3 regions of the Streptomyces sp. NPDC052109 genome follow, and region 2 is predicted to be linked to each of the others. Evidence: riboswitches for the same ligand, from Rfam matches in the RefSeq annotation. Region 2 holds a riboswitch; each other region holds the start of a gene.
The links. A riboswitch is a leader RNA that binds a small molecule or an ion and turns the genes downstream of it on or off. The one in region 2 is predicted to bind thiamine pyrophosphate.
Positions count from the first base shown of each region.

Region 1: linked by a shared signal. The riboswitch ahead of thiO (glycine oxidase ThiO) and the one ahead of thiC (phosphomethylpyrimidine synthase ThiC) in region 2 are both predicted to bind thiamine pyrophosphate.
Region 3: linked by a shared signal. The riboswitch ahead of AB0L59_RS16990 (thiamine ABC transporter substrate-binding protein) and the one ahead of thiC (phosphomethylpyrimidine synthase ThiC) in region 2 are both predicted to bind thiamine pyrophosphate.

Region 1 is NZ_JBFAWF010000001.1:1,061,479-1,063,737, forward strand. It holds gene thiO (glycine oxidase ThiO) at 1-903, opposite strand, end outside; TPP riboswitch at 901-1,012, opposite strand; gene AB0L59_RS04850 (hypothetical protein) at 1,066-1,416, shown strand; gene AB0L59_RS04855 (FAD-dependent oxidoreductase) at 1,449-2,259, shown strand, end outside.
Region 2 is NZ_JBFAWF010000025.1:4,121-6,379, forward strand. It holds gene AB0L59_RS34805 (YibE/F family protein) at 1-916, opposite strand, end outside; TPP riboswitch at 998-1,174, shown strand; gene thiC (phosphomethylpyrimidine synthase ThiC) at 1,167-2,259, shown strand, end outside.
Region 3 is NZ_JBFAWF010000007.1:121,878-124,136, reverse strand. It holds gene rlmN (23S rRNA (adenine(2503)-C(2))-methyltransferase RlmN) at 1-900, shown strand, start outside; TPP riboswitch at 924-1,032, shown strand; gene AB0L59_RS16990 (thiamine ABC transporter substrate-binding protein) at 1,116-2,189, shown strand; gene AB0L59_RS16985 (iron ABC transporter permease) at 2,228-2,259, shown strand, end outside.

The DNA.
Region 1 (2,259 bases), on a different contig from region 2:
CACCAGCTCGTGGGCGTCGCGCAGCAACTCGTACACGCCGCCTGCGGTGACGGTCGTGTCCCAGCCCAGCTCCTCGCTGGTGGCGCCCACGACCAGTTCGCCGTTCTCACGGGGCACCAGGTAGACATGGCTGCCGCGGACTACGGCCCGTACGGTCCGGCTGAGGAACGGCGCGTACCGGCGCGGCACCGTCAGCCGCAGTACCTGCCCCTTCACCGGCCGCACCGGCGGCAGCAGCGCCTCGGGCACGCCCGCGAGCCGCCCGCTCATGCTCCCGGCCGCGAGCACCACCTGGCCGGCGCGCAGCCCGGTGCCGTCCGCGGTGGTGACTCCGGTGGCCCGGTCCCCTGCGACGTCCAGCCGCTCGGCCCACGCCCGGTGGAACACCACACCGGCCCGCTCGCACGCCGCCACCAGGGCCGCCGCCAGCAGCCGGGGATCGATCTGGTGGTCGCCGTCGACCCGCAGTCCGCCGCGCACCCCGGGCGCCAGCATCGGCTCCAGGCGCCGGCACTCACGCCCGGACAGCCACTCGGACGCAAGGCCCGAGCGCTGCTGCAGGGCGTGCAGTTCGCGCAGATGGGCGCGGTCGTCGGCGTCGAGCGCGACCGCGAGGGTGCCGCAGCGGCGATAGCCGAGGTCGTGGCCGGTCAGCTCGGTCAACTCGGCCGCGAAGTCCGGGTAGCGGCGGGCCGATTCCAGGTTGAGGGCGAGCAGTCTCTCCTCGCCGTAGTGCAGTTCGGTGACCGCGGCCAGCATCCCGGCCGCGACCCGCGCGGCACCCCCGCCGGGCTCGGGATCCACCACGGCCGTGGCGAGCCCGCGCTGCGCCGCGCGCCAGGCCGTGACCAGGCCGATGATTCCGCCCCCGATGACGAGGACGTCGGACGTACGTGACGACATGGGCGGTGAGCCCCTCCCTTCGCCGGCATGACCCGGATCAGGTTCGTACGGTCGGAGGCCGCCAGCCTCCCTCTCAGCCCGGTGCGTCCGGGCTCCCGCGAGTGCTTGTACGGTGGCCACCCTAGCCCGCCCCACTCCTCACCCGTAAGGGAGCCCCTGCCCATGGCCCGGTCGCTCGACGGACTGATCCTCGCCCCCGTGGCGGACCAAGCCCCAGGTCAGGTGGGCACCCGCACCCGGTTCGCGTACCACGAGGAGGACGGCGAGATCTGGGCCGAGTACGCCGGCGGCGATGTCGTGCGCGGCCATCTGGTCGGCACCCGGGAGGGTGACCGGCTGGACTTCCGGTACGTGCAGCTGAAGACCGACGGGACGACCTCCTCGGGGCACTGCGTGTCCACGGTCGTGGGGCTGCCGGACGGGCGGGTGCGGCTGGAGGAGACCTGGGAGTGGGAGTCCCAGGCGGGCACCGGTACGAGCGTTGTGGAACAGGTCACCGAGCACGCCCGCTGACTGACGCTCCGTCACGTGTCTATGGTGATCGGGTGAGCGAGCAGACAGCACAAGAGGGCACGTCACAGGGGCGGCGCGTGGTCGTCGTCGGCGCGGGCATGGCCGGGGTGCAGACCGCGGTCGCGCTGCGGGAGAGGGGCTTCAGGGGCGCCGTCACCGTGATCGGCGCGGAGCCCCACCAGCCGTACGACCGGCCGCCCCTGTCGAAGGCCGTGCTGCTCGGCAAGGCCGAGGACTCCGCGTTCGACGTGGACTTCGAGTCTCTCGGCGTCGAGCTGCGGCTCGGCTGCGAGGTCCTGGGCCTGCGCCCGGCCGAGCACGAGCTGGACACCGAGGCGGGCCCGGTGCCGTACGACGTCCTGGTCCTGGCCACCGGTGCGGAACCGATCACCCTGCCCGGCACCGAGGGCGTGCCCGGTGTGCACCTGCTGCGCACCCTGGACGACGCCGAGCGGCTGCGGCCGGTGCTGACCGAGCAGCACCGGATCGTGGTCGTCGGGGCCGGCTGGATCGGTGCCGAGTTCGCCACGGCCGCCCGGGAGGCGGGCTGCGCGGTGACCGTCGTGGAGGCCGCCGACCGGCCCCTCGCCGGCGCCCTGCCCGCAGAGATCGCCGCCCCCATGGCGGAGTGGTACGCCGAAGCGGGCGCCGAGCTGCGCACGCACGCGCGCGTGGAGCGCGTCGAGCCCGGCGCGGTGCTCCTCGCCGACGGCACCCGGCTGCCCGCGGGGGCCGTCGTCGTCGGCATCGGTGCCCGCCCCGCCACCGCCTGGCTGGCCGGCTCCGGCATCGGGCTGGGTCCGCACGGGGACGTCCTCGCCGACGACCGTCTGCGCACCTCCG
Region 2 (2,259 bases):
GGGAGACCAGGGTGCCGAGCACCGCCACCGATGTGCGGGCCGACAGACCGTGGCACATGTACAGAGCGATCAGCATGATGGCGCTCGCCCCGACCACCGCCACGAGCAGCGGGTTCGACCCCTGGAGGATCGCGGGCAGGATGAACAGGGTCAGCACCAGGAAACTCACGGCCAGTGCGACGAGCGCCATGACGCCGCGCAGCCTGCCCACCATCACGACGGCGAGCGCGAAGATCCCCGCGAGCAGCGTCATGGGGAACTTCCGGTTCACATCGGCCACCGAGTACTGCAGGTCCTTCGGCGCCGAGGGTTCGTAGGCGACCACGACCTTCTCGCCCTGGTGCAGTTGCCGGGGCTGGTCAGGCTGCACGATCTCGGTGAACGTACGGCCCGTGTCCTTGCCGGTGTCGATCTGCACGGTCGCCTTCTTGCAGGTTCCCTTGGCCTGCTGTCCCTCCGAGGTGCCCTCGGAGGAGGAGGCGTCACCGCCCGCGGCGCCACCGGAGGCGTTCACCGACGCGCAGCTGACCTCGATGACCCTGGTGACCGTGGCCTGCTGCGTCTCCCGGTCGAAGCCGACACCGGTGCGCTTGTGAGGCGGGGCTCCTCCGGGCCAGAGCACCAGCAGACCGACGACGACTGCCGCGGTGAAGGGCACCAGGATCGCGGCGATGACCTTGCGCAGGTGCCGGGAGACCGGCGCGGCGGGTCCGTGGCTGTGGCTGTGCCCACCGTGGCCGTGCGAGTGAGCCCGACGGCCGTTCCCGTGGCCCTGATCCTGCGCGTGGTCGTCGTGAGGCCCGCCCCTTCCGGTGCCGTTCGCGTGGTCACCGGGAGGCGGACAGTCCTGTCCGGCGACTTGCTCCGAGGCACCTCGGTGATGCGGCTCGGCCGGTCGATACGGATACTGCTCCATCCTGGTCACCGCCCGATCATTCCAACAACGGCAGGGGGCCCACTGTTCACCGCGCCACATATGGCGCTAGCGTGGAAGCACCTTTGCACACGCGGGAGCTCGGAGCACCGGGCTGAGAGGGCGCTGACCTCCGTACACGCGATGTTTCACGTGGAACAGGCGATGTTCCGCAGGAGACGTCGCAGACGGAAACCGCTGCGTCGACCGCCGAACCTGTTACCGGGTAATGCCGGCGTAGGGAGTAGGTCTCATGACCAACAAGGACACACGCACGCCTGCCTCCGTTCAGGACGACAAGTCCCAGGAGGCCGGGAAGTCCATCGGATGGCACAAGGCGTACGTCGAGGGTTCACGCCCCGACCTGCGCGTGCCGGTCCGTCAGGTGCACCTCACCAACGGGCAGTCGGTCACGCTCTACGACACGTCGGGCCCGTACACCGATCCACTCGTCGACACTGATGTCCGCAGGGGCCTGCCGCCGCTGCGGGAGAACTGGATCATCGCCCGCGGCGACACCGAGGAGTACGCGGGCCGCCCCGTCCGTCCCGAGGACGACGGGATCAAGCACACCTCGCCGCGCGGCGGCCTGCGCAACCTGGACGCGGTCTTCCCGGGACGGCCTCGCCAGCCGCGGCGGGGGCGCGGTGGCGAGGCGGTGACGCAGCTCACGTACGCCCGCCGGGGCGAGATCACTCCGGAGATGGAGTACGTGGCCATCCGGGAGAACGTCTCTCCCGAGGTGGTCCGGGAGGAGATCGCGGCGGGCCGCGCGGTGCTGCCGGCCAACGTCAACCACCCGGAGATCGAGCCGATGATCATCGGCAAGCGGTTCCTGGTGAAGGTCAACGCCAACATCGGCAACTCCGCGGTGACCTCCTCCATCGAGGAGGAGGTGGAGAAGATGACCTGGGCGACCCGCTGGGGTGCCGACACGGTCATGGACCTGTCCACCGGCCGCAACATCCACACGACCCGCGAGTGGGTGCTGCGCAACTCGCCCGTCCCCATCGGCACCGTGCCGCTCTACCAGGCCCTGGAGAAGGTCGACGGCAGGGCCGAGGAACTGACGTGGGAGATCTACAAGGACACGGTCATCGAGCAGGCCGAGCAGGGCGTGGACTACATGACCGTCCACGCGGGCGTCCGCCTGCCGTACGTCCCGCTCACCGCCAACCGGAAGACCGGCATCGTCTCCCGCGGCGGCTCGATCATGGCCGCGTGGTGCCTGGCGCACCACAAGGAGTCGTTCCTGTACGAGAACTTCGAGGAACTGTGCGAGATCCTCGCCGCCTACGACGTCACGTACTCGCTGGGCGACGGCCTCAGGCCGGGATCGATCGCGG
Region 3 (2,259 bases), on a different contig from region 2:
CGCGGCAAGCTGCGCGAGGCGCTGTTCCCGGAGCTGATGACCGTCGTCCGCCATCTGTCGACGGACGAGGGGACCACCCGCAAGACGCTGTGGCGGCTGTTCGACGGGACACTCGTCGAGTCCGTGCTGATGCGGTATCCGGACCGGGTCACCATGTGCATCAGCTCACAGGCCGGCTGCGGCATGAACTGTCCTTTCTGCGCCACCGGACAGGCCGGGCTCGACCGGAATCTGTCCACCGCCGAGATCGTCCACCAGATCGTGGACGGGATGCGCGCGCTGAGGGACGGGGAGGTGCCCGGGGGACCGGCCCGGCTGTCCAACATCGTCTTCATGGGCATGGGCGAGCCGCTGGCCAACTACAAGCGGGTCGTGGGTGCGATCCGGGCGCTGACCGACCCCGCTCCCGACGGGCTGGGGCTGTCGCAGCGCGGGATCACCGTGTCGACCGTCGGACTCGTGCCGGCCATCCACCGGTTCGCCGACGAGGGCTTCAAGTGCCGGCTGGCGATCTCCCTGCACGCTCCCGACGACGAGCTGCGCGACACCCTCGTCCCCGTGAACACGCGGTGGAAGGTGCGCGAGGTGCTCGACGCCGGGTTCGAGTACGCCGAGAAGAGCGGGCGTCGGCTCTCGATCGAGTACGCGCTCATCCGCGACATCAATGACCAGGCCTGGCGCGGGGATCGGCTCGGGCGGCTGCTCAAGGGCAAGCCCGTGCACGTCAATCTCATTCCGCTGAACCCGACTCCCGGCTCCAAGTGGACCGCCTCGCGGCCCGAGGACGAGAAGGCGTTCGTCGAAGCCATCGCCGCGCATGGTGTACCCGTCACCATCCGGGACACCCGTGGCCAGGAGATCGACGGAGCCTGTGGTCAGCTCGCGGCCACCGAGCGGTAATCTGGCCACGTCCACACATCTTCATATTCCGACAGGGGAGCGCCACAGCGCTGAGAGTGCGGCGGACAGGGCCGCAGACCCTCTGAACCTCGCCCAGGTCATTCTGGGTAGGGAGTTCGGTCATCACTCAAGCTGTTGCGCCCTGCCCGGGTTCTTCCCACCGAAGTCCCGGGCAGGGCCGCGTCTCTTCCTGGCCAACCCCAGGAGGACATCCAGTGCAGAACAAGACCTTCGTGGCCGTGGCGGTCGGGCTCGGCCTGATCGGCCTGTCCGCGTGCGGTTCCGGCGGTGCGAAGCCGGCCGCGGACTCCAAGACCGTGACCCTCGTCAGCCACGACTCGTGGGCCGTCTCCAAGAACGTGCTCCAGGACTTCGAGAAGCAGACCGGGTACAAGGTCAGGGTCCTCAAGGACGGCGATGCCGGACAGGCCGTCAACAAGGCGATCCTGACCAAGGACGACCCGCAGGGGGACGTCTTCTTCGGCGTCGACAACACCCTGCTGTCCCGCGCCCTCGACAACGGCCTGTTCCAGCCGTACTCGGCCAAGGGCCTCGACAAGGTCGGCGCCCCGTACCAGCTCGACCAGGACAGGCACCGGGTCACGCCCGTCGACTACGGCGACATCTGCGTCAACTACGACAAGGCCTACTTCAGCAAGCACAAGCTGACCCCGCCGCGGTCCTTCGCGGACCTCGCCAAGCCCCAGTACAGGAACCTGCTGGTCACCGAGAACGCGGCCACCTCCTCGCCGGGACTCGGCTTCCTGCTGGGCAGCGCAGCCCAGTTCGGCGACACCGGCTGGCAGGACTACTGGAAGAAGCTCAAGGCCAACGGCGTGAAGGTCGTCGACGGCTGGGAGCAGGCCTACTACCAGGAGTTCTCGGGCTCCTCCGAGGGCAAGAAGGCGGGCGGTGACCGGCCGCTGGTCGTGTCGTACGCCTCCTCGCCGCCCGCCGAGGTGATCTACGCCAAGAAGCGGCCCAGCACCGCCCCGACGGGCGTGGCCGACGGCACCTGCTTCCGGCAGATCGAGTTCGCCGGGCTGCTCAGCAACGCGAAGAACCCCAAGGGCGCCAAGGCGTTCATCGACTTCCTGGTCTCCAGGGAGTTCCAGGAGGACATGCCGCTGAACATGTTCGTCTACCCGGTGGTGCAGGGCGCCAAGGTGCCCACCGAGTTCACCGAGTACGGGCCGGCCGCCCAGCACCCCGAGACCATGGCCCCCGGCAAGATCGCCGCCAACCGTGACCAGTGGGTCAGGTCGTGGACCTCGCTCGTACTGAAGTAGCCCGGACCCGGCGGGGAAACGCGGCGCGGCTCGGGCTGATGGCCCTGCCCGTCGCGTTCTTCGCGGCGTT